3 regions of the Peribacillus sp. TE19612 genome follow, and region 3 is predicted to be linked to each of the others. Evidence: riboswitches for the same ligand, from Rfam matches in the RefSeq annotation. Region 3 holds a riboswitch; each other region holds the start of a gene.
What was found. Region 3 has a riboswitch for preQ1 ahead of ACZ9AO_RS11675 (QueT transporter family protein). Riboswitches for the same ligand answer to the same signal wherever they lie in the genome.

Region 1: it holds a riboswitch for preQ1, as region 3 does, so the genes downstream of both, queC (7-cyano-7-deazaguanine synthase QueC) here and ACZ9AO_RS11675 (QueT transporter family protein) in region 3, are expected to answer to the same signal.
Region 2: it holds a riboswitch for preQ1, as region 3 does, so the genes downstream of both, ACZ9AO_RS19910 (VUT family protein) here and ACZ9AO_RS11675 (QueT transporter family protein) in region 3, are expected to answer to the same signal.

What each region holds. Positions count from the first base shown of each region.
Region 1 covers NZ_JBWCCL010000012.1:37,961-43,042, reverse strand. Annotated here, with positions in the region: gene queE (7-carboxy-7-deazaguanine synthase QueE) at 1-442, opposite strand, end outside; gene queD (6-carboxytetrahydropterin synthase QueD) at 435-905, opposite strand; gene queC (7-cyano-7-deazaguanine synthase QueC) at 905-1,570, opposite strand; PreQ1 riboswitch class I at 1,626-1,668, opposite strand; gene ACZ9AO_RS19870 (methyl-accepting chemotaxis protein) at 1,853-3,532, shown strand; gene ACZ9AO_RS19865 (hypothetical protein) at 3,987-4,202, shown strand; gene pgsB (poly-gamma-glutamate synthase PgsB) at 4,994-5,082, shown strand, end outside.
Region 2 covers NZ_JBWCCL010000012.1:43,419-48,500, forward strand. Annotated here, with positions in the region: gene ACZ9AO_RS19890 (DUF4260 domain-containing protein) at 1-303, opposite strand, end outside; gene ACZ9AO_RS19895 (TetR/AcrR family transcriptional regulator) at 355-924, opposite strand; gene ACZ9AO_RS19900 (SRPBCC family protein) at 1,101-1,541, opposite strand; gene ACZ9AO_RS19905 (SRPBCC family protein) at 1,584-2,060, opposite strand; PreQ1 riboswitch class I at 2,300-2,342, shown strand; gene ACZ9AO_RS19910 (VUT family protein) at 2,393-2,935, shown strand; gene ACZ9AO_RS19915 (hypothetical protein) at 2,957-3,103, shown strand; gene ACZ9AO_RS19920 (PadR family transcriptional regulator) at 3,513-3,833, opposite strand; gene ACZ9AO_RS19925 (alpha/beta hydrolase) at 4,144-4,890, shown strand; gene ACZ9AO_RS19930 (DUF421 domain-containing protein) at 4,993-5,082, opposite strand, start outside.
Region 3 covers NZ_JBWCCL010000005.1:316,797-321,878, forward strand. Annotated here, with positions in the region: gene adhP (alcohol dehydrogenase AdhP) at 1-778, opposite strand, end outside; gene ACZ9AO_RS11660 (DUF3892 domain-containing protein) at 1,091-1,390, shown strand; gene ACZ9AO_RS11665 (CBS domain-containing protein) at 1,476-2,288, opposite strand; gene ACZ9AO_RS11670 (YbaK/EbsC family protein) at 2,398-2,919, opposite strand; PreQ1 riboswitch class I at 3,092-3,136, shown strand; gene ACZ9AO_RS11675 (QueT transporter family protein) at 3,143-3,628, shown strand; gene ACZ9AO_RS11680 (TVP38/TMEM64 family protein) at 3,752-4,408, shown strand; gene ACZ9AO_RS11685 (PAS domain S-box protein) at 4,525-5,082, shown strand, end outside.

The DNA of each region.
Region 1 (5,082 bases), on a different contig from region 3:
GATTCGAGATGATTTGGTCAAGCACCGTAAAGTCCGTGTTCATTCCAGAGCTCGGCGGCTTAGGTGAGATAGTCAGCTCATCAATATCGAGAAACCAATCCTGCCATCGGCTTCCTTGTGTTTCTACACCAATTTTCATTTTATTTTCATGTAAGATCGCTATCAAGCCGTTTAGGTTTTTCAGCAGGGCCGGGTTTCCCCCAGATATCGTCACGAAGGAAAAACTGGAACCCCCAATTCGCTTCAGCTCATCCCATATTTCATCGGCAGTCATCTGAACGGTATCTTCCTTACCTGTGCCATCCCAAGTAAATGCGGAATCACACCAGGAACATGAATAATCGCAGCCGGCCGTCCGAACGAACATGGTTTTTTGACCAATGACCATTCCCTCTCCTTGGATGGTCGGCCCGAAGATTTCCATAACCGGAAGTTTACTCACTTTCCATCCACTCCCGTCTGGCTTCGGCATAGCTTGTCGGCGTTTCGTACAGTCGAACAAATTCGACTCTAGCACCCTCATATTCTTTTAATGAAAGGGCTTCGGCCATTTTTTCATAGATCCAGACAACCATATTTTCAGCTGTTGTATTCATGAGCGGCAGGGTTTCATTCAAATAACGATGATCCAGGTGGATTTCGATTTCATTTTTCCATATATCCTTGATGTCACCAAAATCTATCATCAACCCGCGTGAATCCGTATACCCGCTCAATCCGAAAATGACTTTATACGTGTGGCCATGCAGGTTCTTGCATTTCCCTTCATAGTCATGCAGATGGTGCGCCGCGTCAAAGGTGAATTCCTTACTCACGAGAACCCTCTTGTTTGTATACTTCAATTGGCTGCGCTGAATATCTTCATCTATTTTTTGGAGTTTATCCACTATCTTAAAACCGTACATCATGAAAGCACCTTCCGTCTGCTTACATAGTCATCCAGTCCTTTTTTCCGCAGATTACATGCCGGACAATCTCCACAGCCATCGGAGATGATTCCGTTATAGCAAGTCAGGGTCTTTTCGCGGACAAAGTCGAACGCGCCAAGCTGGTCAGCAAGCTCCCATGTTTCCTCTTTATTAAGCCACATTAGCGGCGTATCAATCACGAATGACTGGTCCATCGATAAGTTTAAGGTCACATTCAACGATTTAATGAATACATCGCGGCAGTCAGGATATCCGCTGAAATCCGTTTCACAGACTCCTGTGACAATATGTTTAGCGCCAATCTGGCTCGCCAGCACTCCGGCAAACGAAAGGAACAGCAAATTCCTCCCTGGCACGAACGTCGACGGCAGCTCCCCTTCTTCTCCGTCCGACACTGCGATATCACTTCTTGTCAATGCATTCGGTGCCAGTTGGTTCAGCAGCGACATGTCAAGGATATGATGGTTCACGCCCAATTCCTTGGCAATGTTTTGAGCGCATTCGATTTCCAAGCTATGCCGCTGATTATAATCGAACGTCACCGCTTCCACTTCCTCAAATCTCTCCAATGCCCAAAACAGGCACGTCGTACTGTCCTGCCCTCCGCTAAACACAACCACTGCCTTTTCTTTCTTCTTCATTTCTATAAAACTCCTTTTTACGGAAAAAAACAGCACCCTAAGAATAGAGCACTGTTTCTCCTTAGTTTTTTTGAGAGGGTAGCTAGAACCTCTTCCGCCTTAACGCGGAATATTATATTTTTCCAAGTCAATAGTAACTTGAAAATGATAAGAAATCAAGATGTTTATATAAAGTGAACATTAAACCTGGTGGAAAATTTGGTTAACTTTTCATTACTTAAAAATCACATTAAAAATACGATAAAAAGAGTGAATAAAATATCGATAAAGGGGTCCAATAATTTGAAAAGCATTAAATCAAAGGTATTGGTGGCATTTTCACTCATCATATCTTTATGTGTCATCTTAGGAGCATTCAACATTTATAGCAGCAACAAGTCACTGGCATACTCCCAGGATATCATCGAAAGGGAACTTCCGCTTCTTATCCAAGACGAAAAGCTCCTATATAATCTAGCACAAAGAACCGCATTCGTCCGGGCCTATATTCTATATGGCGACGAGAGTTATAAAGAAAGGTTCTTACAATATACCGAAGAAAGCCAGGTCATCCAGGAGGAACTCCTAGCCTTAAGCGATTCTGATAAAACAAAGGAATTGATCGAGAAGAGCGTGGATTGGAGGACGATGATTGTAGAACGGGTATTTATCCAGTATGAAAAAGGAAATGAAGAACGCGCTAAAGAGATACTCAAAAATGAAGTGGCGCCAATCAGCAATGAAGTAATGGAGGGTTTCAAGGAGCTTGCTTCTAAACGCGAGGAATTGATTGTCGCTTCAGGTAAAACCGTCATCGAAAGCGGGAAATCGGTCAAGACGACAAGTATCATCTTATCCATTGCAGCAGTCCTTATCGGCCTTGTGCTGGCGCTTGTTACTGCCAACCTCATTACCACCCCCCTCCTTAAAATTAGGGACAGGATGAAAATGGTGGCTGACGGAGAGCTGAATCATGAGCCCCTGGAGCAAAAGTCATATGATGAACTGGGCGAATTAACGGTCTCCGCCAACCTAATGCAGAAAAACCTTCGTGATACGATCGAAAAAATGCTCGTTGTTTCGCAATCCGTTACCAACCAAAGCGAGGATCTGAATCAATCAGCAAATGAAGTGCAGCAGGGCAGCAAGCAAATAGCGTCTACGATGTATGAACTTTCGGAAGGTTCGGAGTCACAAGCCAGCCGGGCAGCCGAAATGGTTCGCATGATGGATGATTTCACTGGCAGGATCGAGTTGGCCCACCTGGAAGGAGCGGATGTGGCTAGAAGTTCAACCGAAATCCTTTCCTTGACCAAGGACGGCACCGCTTTAATGCGCAGTTCGGTCCAACAGATGCAAAGTATTGATGGGATTGTCAAAAATGCCGTAGAGCAAGTGAAAGAGCTCGATTCTCAATCACAGCAAATCTCGCAGCTTGTGCAGGTCATCAAAGATATATCCAATCAAACCAATCTATTGGCGCTGAATGCAGCCATAGAGGCCGCTCGTGCTGGTGAACATGGCAAGGGCTTTGCCGTCGTCGCCGATGAAGTGCGGAAACTCGCTGAAGAGGTCACACACTCCGTTGGGGTTATCACCAATATTGTCTCCGCCATTCAAACGGGTTCAAAAACAGTCGTCCACTCCCTGGAAGATGGTTATACTCAAGTGGATGAAGGCACGAAACAGATCACACTCACAGGCCGAACCTTTGAAACAATCAATCACTCTGTCGGGAATATGGAAATGAAAATACAGCATATTACCGAAGAATTGAACTATATCTCCACAAATAGCAAAAAAATCAATCAGGCTATCGAAGATATCGCTGCCGTTTCTGAAGAGTCCGCGGCAGGAATCGAACAAGTCTCAGCCTCCGCTCAGCAATCCAGCTCTTCGATGGATGAAATCACGAATCATGCCAGTGAACTTGCATCTTCGGCGGAATTGCTGACTGCACAGGTTAAGAAATTCCAATTATGACACTAGCAAGTTCCCGCTACTTGAATGCGGGAACTTGCTTTTTTTCTCCTATTATAAGCGTTGTTTCATTTTCGTATATTCGGGGAATATATAACTATACACAATAATGAACCATTAAAAAAGCAAATCTATCAAAAGCGGCTGGAAGTGAATATTTTCCTTTGTTTTCAGAATATTTAGTGTATAATGAATATAATTAAAGGAATATTTTAACTTAAATAATGATTACTTCCAATACCTGAAAATCCTGTCCTGTCCTTTCCTTTCAACACCATGCACGGGCCCATATGCTCAGTAAATATCGATTGCATGCTTTCTCTCGAATCAAACCATTCACAACTTTATTCACACAAAAACATATTTTCCACTCCAAATTTGTAAAAAAAGGTTAAACTTCACCAACGATATGTTACTATTAAACTAAGACCTTTTAACCCCATAAGGAGGAATTCATATGAAACGTTTTTTCAAATTCATCGCAGATTTTAAAGAAAGAAAAGCACTGGAACGGGAAACCGAAGAATTCTTTCGCAAAGAATACGAAAATTATATGAAGATGAATCCTGACAATCAAGGAAAAAGAAGGAGATTAGCTCCTAGACTTTATGTGATTGATGGCGGTAAAAAGGGCTCCAACCTTGAGATTTCTGACAGAAAGAAATCCAGTTAACCTGATTCCTTCCATTATCAGCTACCCATGCTGTAACTCAAGACCCACAAAAGTTAAATCTCTCCATGATTAACGGAGATCCGTGACCATTACATTCATTTACAATATATAAGCCGAAAGCTCAGATATACCTCTGAGCTTTTTTATTTTTCATTCTTCTATAAACACTATATCTATAGAAGAAACTAGGTATTTTTTAAAAGAAATGGGTTAACTTTAGTTTATTTCATGTTTTAGGTAAAAGTTCAATTATAGACCCACGGGTATTTACCAAGGAAAAACCGAAAAATATTTTTAAAAAAGAGATGTGTTCTTTTACTCATCTTTATCCATATTCAAAAGAGTTCAACTAATTGAGTCGTTAGATGCAATATTTCACATTGAATGACAAATGCATAAAAATTGTAACGTTTATGTCAAACAATGGGTATAAACAATTAATAAACTGTAATAAACCTCACTTTTAAAAATTAATTATTATTCAAATATAGCCATTATGAATTAGGTTCAAATACTCATAAAACTATTTTGCTTTTGACCAAAATGGGTTTTTATTAAACTTTCCATAATTTAGTGCAAATAAAACCTCGATTCCCTCGATTTTCAGCCATATCTTTGTACTCATAAAACAATTTATCCCATTAGATACTATTACACTCTAATATACATATATTTGAAAAAGTTGACGATAACTATATTACGATAGAATAATTGACTCTTGCCTATTAAGTTTAAAATCATGTAGTGTGTATTCAGTAATTCAAATATTTGAAAAAAAGAGAGGTTAAAAAATGGCACCAATATTTATTTGTGCGATCTTTTTGCTTGGCTATGGCATTTTTGAACAAAAACGCCATCAGAAGCGTCTCGACTCCATCCC
Region 2 (5,082 bases), on a different contig from region 3:
AAGGCCATATCCAAATAAGCGATCCATTCCTATATGTGCGGTCCAAATTAAACCAATCATCATCCATGCATCCGACTTTAGGAATATGGCTAACAAAATCATGAAGATGGACACGATATAAGTATGGAATGCGTTATAAACCTTTGCTCCAATCCGATCATCGATCAGATAGGCCAGCATGGAAACATCAGGGGACAAAATCAACAAAAGGAAAATCCACCAGCTGAATTCATATAACGAATAGATGTAAATCACCGCTAAAAGGACCATAAGTCCTTCAATATGAAGGAATTTCTTCACCATTTCATAACCTCCAAAGTTTAATTGACCATTGGTCAATAGTGTCCGAAAAAATTATATGATGTTCTTGGTGATATTTTTTACATGAAAATAGGCTAAACCTTTTACATCTTGATAAGATAGCTCAGAATTAATATAAAAAGTTATGAATCCGTGAAGAGAAAGAAAAATCGACCAAATGGATGCAGGATTCAGTTTGTTTTCCGTTAGATCCGTCAAGGACTGGATTAGCTTTTCGTATGTTTTATTAGAATCGAATTGAAGTAACTGCTGAATTTCTTTTTCCTTCGATAAAAACATGATGGAATAATGATTCTGTTGGGTTAAACCAAACTCCAAGAAGCACAATAAAATCTTTTCCATTTTTACAGAAGGGTCATTTTCCGACAGGATGATATCATCGATTAAAGAATTTAAAACGGAAAAATCCGTTTTCACTAAACTATAAAATATTTCCGCCTTGTTTTTAAAATGATAATAAATGGCTCCATGACTGCAATCCAATGATTTAGCCAATTGCCTCATCGAGACATTCGAATACCCTAACGCTGCAAAAAGGTTTCTAGCTTCATTCAAAACCATGTCCCTGGATAATTCTTGACCTGCCGATTTCCTTGGCGACATCTTGTCACCTCCTTATTAATTGACCACTGGTTAATTAGGATGATAGCTCACTGATTTTAAAATGTCAATTATTAGGTCGAATGAAAAAGTACTGTTTTTTAAGTGGGATTTTGCCATTTGTTTCACCAGTGTTGCAAAGGATAAACCCCCAGTTTATTGAGGGTTTATGCAATTTATTAAAAAACTAATGATGCTCTCAAAGTAGTAACGCCATTTTCTAAATAACCCTTTAAACAGGTTAATGTATATACCCAACCTTCTTTTTGTCCGATCATTTTGTTTATTATTTCAGGGTCGTCTTCACTCAATCCAGATTCGTTCACTTCAATGATCGTACTCGTTTTATCCAACTTTTTTAGTGTAATGGTAACAATCGTTTCTTGATCATTTCCGCCCCATGCAAACACGATTTTCCTATTTTCCTCTACTTCCAATACATGAATGACCACTTCAGCATCGTATTCGTTGTATCTCAATGTAGGCGTCCTGTCTTTTTCCCATCTTTCCGAACTTGATGAGAACCAGAAATTCCCGATTTTTTCAGGATTCACAATGGCTTCAAACACTTCATTAGCTGGCTTGATTATCTTAAATTTCGTGATTATTTGGGTATCCATTATTAACTCAACTCTCTTTCAATGTGTTTTTATAGTTTCCGTTTAATTATTCCAGTCTACTGATATGGGCGGGAGGGTCCGTCCAGTTTCAAGCAAGCTCTTCAGGTTACTTAAAAGGGCTGGCCATCCATTATTCAAGCCTTCAAAGGTGTTGTCATCATATACGAAATCCGTCTCCAATAGCTCCTCATGCCTAAGAATTAACTTCACAGTCGAATCGTCCATTTTCTGTAATTCAAAAGTGACCCGTGTAGGCTGCTCGCGAGGTGTTTCGTCTCCTGCCATGATCCATGTAAACGAGAGCAGGTGCAACGGCTCGCATTTAAGTACATGCCCATGATCGATAATCCGCCCATCTTCCAGCAAATATTTAACGGCTGACCCTTCTTGCCAGTCAGACTGTACTTGTAATCCGAAGTGGTATTTCTTCGTGACTTCACCACTCGTCAAGGCTTCCCAAAGCTTCTCTGGTGTGGTTGCGATATAAATAGGATAGACAAACGTAGTTTTTTTGATCATTCTTTTTCTCCTCGCCAAATAAGGTACAAGACTCTATCTTTGATTTTCGGCTTTTGTATACAGACGGTCAAGCAGTTTTATGCGACAGAAATCGGCAAAAGGGGGAAACAGGGCCATTGAAGTAAATGGCTAAATCAATCGGTATCAGCGAATACATACTAAAATCGACGGTATGGAAACTTCTTGATTTCCAACCGCTTTCAAGCTACGATGAATAAGGAAAATGATAATCCGCCCGGGCGGAAGAGGTTCTAGCTACCCTCTCAAAAAAACTAAGGAGAACAGGGCTCATTCTTAGGGTGCTGTTTTTTCTGTATAAGGAGAATTAAGAAATGTTAAGAATTTTATTGTATTTAGTATCCATCATCACGGCGAATGTGGTTACAGCAGCTTTTGCGCCATTACATTTTGGCATGTTCATCATCCCGATGGGGACATTGCTCATCGGGGGAACCTTCATCTTCCGAGATCTGGTCCAGAATAAATTCGGCCGTGCGAAGACCTATATATGCATCGTCACTGCACTTATTTTATCTGCATGTGTATCATTTTTATTAGGAGATACGTTACTGATTGTGTTTGCTTCCGCATTATCCTTCGTGGTCGCAGAAACAGCGGATACGGAAATTTATACCCGTTTAAAGCTCCCGATGAGTTGGAGGGTGTTTTACAGCGGGATCGTTGGAGGATTTTTCGATTCAGTAATATTTGTCGTGATTGGCCTAAGTCCTCTGGGTGCCAATATATTGCCATGGGAAGCAGTACCAGCTGCGGTCATCGGCCAAATCATCGTTAAAACGATCATTCAGTCCATTGGTGCCGTATTGTTGGGACGAATCAACGTAGAACTGGAGAAACGTGTAGTCTCCAGTTAAATGCTAGGAGGGATGCACTCGATGGATGGAACCAAAAAAGAAGAAGAAAAATGCTATTGCCTCGAGGCCTTTCGTGAAAAATATGGTCCGCATGTACAAGGGGAATGCATGAAGCTTTCCTGCGCCAATTATCGTAAGCATAAAGGAATAGACAAAAAAAGGACCTGATTAGGTCCTTTTTTTTCGTGATTGAAGTAACTCACGAGTAAACAGTGCAAACTAAGTGTGCAGTACGAATTCACGTGTAAAAGTGCGAAACTCACGAGTAAAACAGCAAAACTCACGAGTAAAAGTGCGAAACTCGCGAGTAAACGTGAAAAACTCACGATTAAACAGTGCAAACTAAGTGTGCAGTACGAATTCACGTGTAAAAGTGCGAAACTCACGAGTATAACAGCAAAACTCACGAGTAAAAGTGCGAAACTCACGAGTAAAAGTGCGAAACTCACGAGTAAAAGTACAAAATTCACGAGTAAACAGTCCAAACTCACGAGTGCCGCATGAATTCACGAGTAAAACAGCAAAAAAAGCTCCCTGGGCCGTTCCATTAATGGGTGCAGGAAGCTTTTTATTTGGTTTAGAATTGCTCTGCGCTTTTTCGAACTAATTTTTCCAGGAAGAAAAAGCATTCGCGTTTCCGCTCAAGTTCGGTTTGTCCATTTTCGGTGACATGATAATATTTCCTTCGGCCTGATTCGGACTCTTTCCAATGTCCTTTTATGAATTCTTTTTTTTCTAATCGTTTAAGGGCAGGGTAGAGGGTGCCTTCACTTATTTCATAGTTGCCCTTGCTCATTTGCTTCAGGATTTTGGTTATTTCATAGCCGTAAAGCTTTTTTTGTGAAAGAAGTGAAAGCAAAAGGAGGTCAATGCTTCCCTTCATTAATTCTTTATCCATATAAAATCTCCTCCTTTTCATTTTTAAAGTGTATTACGTTGTACATCGTATCACAAGGTGCATTTTACTTTTCTTAAAAAAAATGGTTAAATGACGATTGCTAAATAAATTTAATCATAGTAAAATGTGCTTCGGAACGGATGAGTTGTGAAGAGTGTGGTAAGGATACTATATACATGATTTAATTGTTTTAATGAAAATACGGAATAGGATAGAAGAATCACTACTCAAGGGGTATTAATTGATTTTTTTTCGAAAATCATTTAGATTCTATTTATCAACAAGAGCAAAGAAAGAAGGTCCTAGATAGATGAAAGTGAAAGCACCTGAGTCATTCACATATATAGGTGGAAAGAGAGCAGTTCTTCTGCTTCACGGGTTTACCGGAAGTACAGGAGATATGAAGAAATTAGGGAAGTACTTAAATGATCTCGACTATACTTGCCACGGACCTCTTTATAGTGGGCACGGAGTATCAGCCGAGGAACTTGCTAAAACTGGTCCAAAGGAATGGTGGGGAGATGTAGTTAATGGCTATAATTTCCTAAAAGAAGAAGGCTATGAGGAAATTGCAGTTGTAGGAATTTCTTTAGGGGGAGTGTTTTCATTAAAAGTGGGAATTGAATTGCCTGTAAAAGGGGTAGTTTCAATGTGCGCTCCGACGCAAGGAAAAAGTATCGATCGGCAAAAGAACCGCTTGCTCAATTATGCACAGGCGTATAAGAAGTTTGAGGGCAAAGATGCAGACCAAATTGCTGCAGAAGTGAAGCTGCTTGAAGAAGAGCCTATGCCTCAACTAAAAGATGTGTTGAACATTATAAATGAGACAGGTGAAAATTTAGATTTAATCACATCACCAACTCTTGTTCTGCAAGGTCGTTTGGATGATCCGGACTATACGGAGAGTGCTACAGCGATTTTCAATGAAGTCGATACACAGCATAAACACTTGATTTGGTATGAAAAGTCTGGCCATATTATCACATTGGGCAAGGAACGTGAACAGGTGTATGAAGATGTGTATAAGTTCTTGAATACACTGAATTGGTCGGAGTAATAAGCGATATTTTTGATCCCCTTTAAGTTGAACGTGTAAAAAGCCTACAGTCGTAAGTAGGCTTTACACTATACTTGAGGGGTTTTTGTTTTGGCTGCGCATCTATTTGTAGAAAAAGACCTTTAAGGTATCGTTATTATCAAGAGTTGCCAATAAAATATCATTCACGTCGGCATTATATGTTATTTTGAT
Region 3 (5,082 bases):
CTACAACAAGTGTGCCGCCCCTCTTGACTGAACTGTAAGCCTGTTCGAATGCTTTTTTCGTAACCGCCACAGAAATGGATGCCTGCACGCCGCCAACCTTATCCTTAATGGCCTGTACAGGATCGGTCTTAAGCCCATTAACCGTGTAATCCGCCCCCAGTTCCGTTGCCAGATCAAGCTTATCATCTTGAATATCGACAGCAATGACATTAAAGCCCATCGCTTTTGCGTATTGCAGGGCAACATGTCCCAATCCGCCAATTCCATAAATCGCTACCCAATCGCCAGGTTTTGCTTCTGATACCTTAAGCGCCTTATAAGTCGTTACACCTGCACAGAAAATCGGTGATACCTCCGCAAAGTCAAGCCCTTCAGGAACCTTCACCACATATTTGGCTGGTGCTTTACAATATTCCGCATACCCGCCGTCCACGGAATATCCTGCATTCAATTGATCCAAGCAAAGCGTTTCCCTGCCGGTCAGACAATATTCACAATCGCCGCAGGCCGAATAAAGCCAAGGGATCCCAACACGGTCACCCACTTTCAAGGAAGTTACGCCTTCCGCCACCTTTTCTATAATGCCCACACCCTCATGTCCCGGGATAAGCGGAAGCTTGGGTTTTACCGGCCAATCACCATGTGCAGCATGTAGATCGGTATGACACACGCCACAGGCTTTAATTTTCACTAATATCTCACCATATTCCAATTCTGGGATCGGTACTTCCTTAATCTCAAGTTTTTGGTTAAATTCATTGACGACCGCCGCTTTCATTGTCTTGACCTGTTGTTTTGCATTTACAGTGCCAGTCCCTTGTTTTACATTCATGATTACTATTCCTCCCTTAATCTAGTGGATATTATTTCTTGCTACTGCTTACACCTACTACTTAAACTTGCACTACTGCACTACTTAAAATAGTTGCAAGTGCCATGCCACTGCAAAAAGGCCAAGACGACAGCATTCACAAAAAGAAGTGCCGAAAGATCGGCCCATTTGGACGAATTAACGGCTCAAGTTGGACGAAAACCGGTTTGTATATTGCAGGAAAAATGGTTCACCCTATAAATAGGAGGTGCCTTATACATGGACAAATTTGAAGAAGCCTATGAGTCATATAAACAGCAGGGAACACCGCAAGCAAACCAAAGTGATTCAGCAGCAGGAAAAGAAGAAATCATCGCCGTAAGGAAAAATGAAGAGGACAATATTATCGCCATCAAGACGGACTCCGGCCGCGAACTCGACTACCCCACAGCCCTTGCGGAAGCCAAAGCTGGCAACCTGGCCAACGTTGACGTCTTTCATAAATATGGACGTGACATATTACGGAGTGAGCCCGATGGGATAAAAGAAAATAACCTGGATCAACTGCCGGAGTTTTGAGTTTTTCGGGGAGACTGCCTGATACGGGCAGTTTTTTTCTATCTGGATGCGCAAAAAAAAAAGAACCAGCATGATTAGCCGGATCTTATTTTTCATAAGGATAGGATTCAGAGATTTCGAGCAGTCGGCCGCAGGACTCGACAACCTCGATGATTTCCATCCATGACATGTCCAGACCCAGTTCATTAGCATGGGAAATCTTATCCCGTAACTTTCGGATGGCATTCGCATCCTTCTTCCCTTTACTTTTCGAAGGGATTTGGAAGAAGTGCCTCAATTCTTTATCTTTATGTATAATATCGAATTTATCACTGATTTGCAGGCACTCTATTATATTGATATCTTCATTTTTATCAATTCTCCTTTTATATAATTCGGTTGCCTTTTCTAAACGATCTTCGCTGATCATTGGATACCAGCTGCCATCACCGAATCTATCCAGGATGATATCGCTCATCCTCATTTCCAATAAGGTAATATATCCGAATATCAGCATCCTGATCGGAGGCTTTTGAAGGTCAGCATGGGTGATCAACATTTTAATTGAATTATTCTCTAATACGAACACCCTTGTCTTATTCTTAAAAATATGGAGAAGCTGGATCAAAGGGGTTGAATTCGAAACCATTTCCTTTGGTGAGAAGTTTCTCATATATTCAGAAATACTTCCCTCACCTAGTTCTTGCCTTTCGATATATCCGATGATTTCCCCTTGATCTTGGACTGCCAATATATCAAAATTCTTTTTTTTCATTGCTTTCTGGATATCCAGCGCCAGATCGTTTTTATGGCAAAACTCAAGCTCCTGGGCAATGCTCTTAACCGTTATATTTTCTTCATAAAGAGTTTTAAGACTCAGATAGCTGCTATTGCTTTTTCTTTCGCTTCCATTTAACATCTTTCAACCTCCGATCAGGAACACTTTCTGCCCATTTTCCGCTTTAATAATAGAAATGCATGCGGCCCTCCGCAAATAAAATTCACTTTAGTGGACTCCATCCCATTCATCAAATGCCATCAACTGCATTTCCTGCCGCCGTTTCCACATTCCCCTTTTCTTCCCACCCCTTACAAACATCCACCCAATCCTTGGCACCTGAATATTCAAATAATTCAGCGAGTGTAAGTTCTATTGCAGAGTTTGAACTGCCGCAAGCCGGAAACAATGACTCAAAGCGCTTCATCGATACATCAAGAAAAACAGCTAAATCGTTTGCCAAGCCAAACGGGCAAACGCCTCCGATTGCATGGCCGGTCTGTGCAAGCACTTCATCAGGTGAAAGCATTCGTGCCTTGAAACCGAACGTCTGACGAAATTTCTTATTATCCACTTTCGCGTCCCCTGCGGCAACGACCAAAATCGCGTGTTCACCTTCCCCTTTAAAGGAAAGGGTCTTGGCAATCCGCGCTGGGATAACACCGATGGTTTCCGCTGCCTCAATCACCGTTGCACTAGATGTTTCGAACTCCTTTATGTCTCCTTCCCGATTCCATTGTTTAAAATGGCTTTTGACACTTTCGATCGACATATTAATATTCACTCCTTTTTATGTACATATTGAAATAATATCATCCTTCATTGCAATAATTCAAAATCCAATTGTGCTGCTTCATCTGATTGGAAACCTATAAATTAAAACCATTCTTTACAAATTGACGAAACAAGCTTACATGGGATACTATTAATCATCGGGTAAACGCCTGCACGTGGTTCGTAACCATCCCACGATAAAAAACTAGGGAGAGAGTAAAATGAATGTTCGTACACTCGTGATAAACGGGTTATTGGCTGCCTTGTATGTGGCGGTCTCATTGGTGTTTAAACCAATAGCTTTTGAGATGTTCCAATTCCGTGTACCGGAAATGTTGAATCATCTGATTGTATTCAATAAAAAATATATCTACGGTATCGTTGGAGGAGTCTTCATATCGAATCTGCTCTTTTCGCCGATGGTGCCATATGATTTGATTTTTGGGGTGGGCCAATCCCTGCTCGCCTTATTGCTTGTCATTTATGTTTCTCGTTTCATAAAAGGCATTAAAGGACGTATGATTGCTACGATTATCTTTTTCACGTTCACAATGTTTTTAATTGCAATTGAACTGAACCTTGCCTTTGGCTTGCCATTCTGGCTAAGCTGGATGACTACAGCTGTCGGTGAGTTCGTTGTCCTTTTGATTGGAGCGCCAATCATTTATGGAATGAACAAAAGAATTCAGTTTGAAAAGTGGCTTTAAAAGGAATTTTCGGGCCGTTAAGCCACTATAATGGAAAAGAGCTGTCTGCATGATGCGGCAGCTCTTTTTTTTCACCATTGAACTCGAAAATGATAAACTATTAGTAAGAATGGTGGTGGCCCTTTGAAAAAAGTCCTGACCATAATCGGTCTACTTGTAATCGCAATTTTTATATACTCTAATGCAGAACTGTTCACTTTGGTTTGGAAAAGTGATTTGGATTCTGTGACTGGCATATTGAAGGAAAATCTTTTGCTTACATTTATTGTGACATTCGTATTGATGTTTGTACAAAATTCTTTTACAATCATCCCCTTAATTTTGCTCCTGACCATCAATGTCACGATATTCGGATTCATATATGGCTATCTATGGAGTTGGTTTACAAGTGTTGTTGCCTCAGGATTCATTTTTTATGCAGCCAGAAACTGGTTTCAGGAGCTTCTTTTAAAGAAGATTGGTGAAAAGTGGCAAGAATCTGTAGTGGAGCATGGCTTCATGTACGTGTTTACAGGCAGGATTTTCCCGCTTATCCCAACAAGCTTAATTAACTTGGCAGCCGGAGTCAGCACCGTCACTTTCAAAGACTTTTTATTGGCGACGGCACTTGGCAACCTTATATACTTTTTCTTCCTATCACTGATTCCCTATGGGCTGCTATCTGTTGAAATGAACCAATATACGCTAGCTGCTCTTGCACTCCTCTTCTTACTATTCTTCATGATCTATAAGCGTGCAAAAAAGAAGAAGAAACTAACCTTCTTCAGAAAAAACAGGTGACCACATTGGCCCCTGTTTTTTTATTTAGAGATTCTGCATATATTTTTTTCCGATAGTTTGTTAAAATGTGTATGTAATTTTACCTTTGAAATGTCTTAAAATCAGGGAGAATCTCCATGTCCAAACGCTCCATCTTAGCAATATATATCCTATCCGGGATTCTTACATTAGTCGTATTCGACTATTTTTTAACTACAAATATCCATAATAAAGAGGTCTTCATTCAACTCCAAAGGGCGGAAGGCATTGTTTTCCTTTTATCAATAGGCTTAATTCTATATCTTTATTTAGCTAAAAGAGAAGAATTCAAAAGATTAAAAGAAGCGGAACAACGTCGGCGCACACTCATCAATTCAATGGTGGATTTCGTTAACTTCAAGGATGGGGATGGCCGATGGCTTGAATCCAATACCTTCGGGCTGCAATTATTTCAATTGGAGCATGTAGATTATAAGGGAAAAAGAGACAGTGAGCTCGCAGAATACTCCGAATTTTATAAAGAATCGTTGATCTACTGTGAAGTTTCCGATGAAGAAACGTGGGTAAAGGGGGAAATTACTAGGTGCGAGGAAATCATCCCTCTTCCCGATGGCAATCACAAGACCTTTGATACGATTAAAGTTCCCCTGTTCAATGAAGATGGTTCACGTAAAGGCTTAGTCGTAATTGGCAGG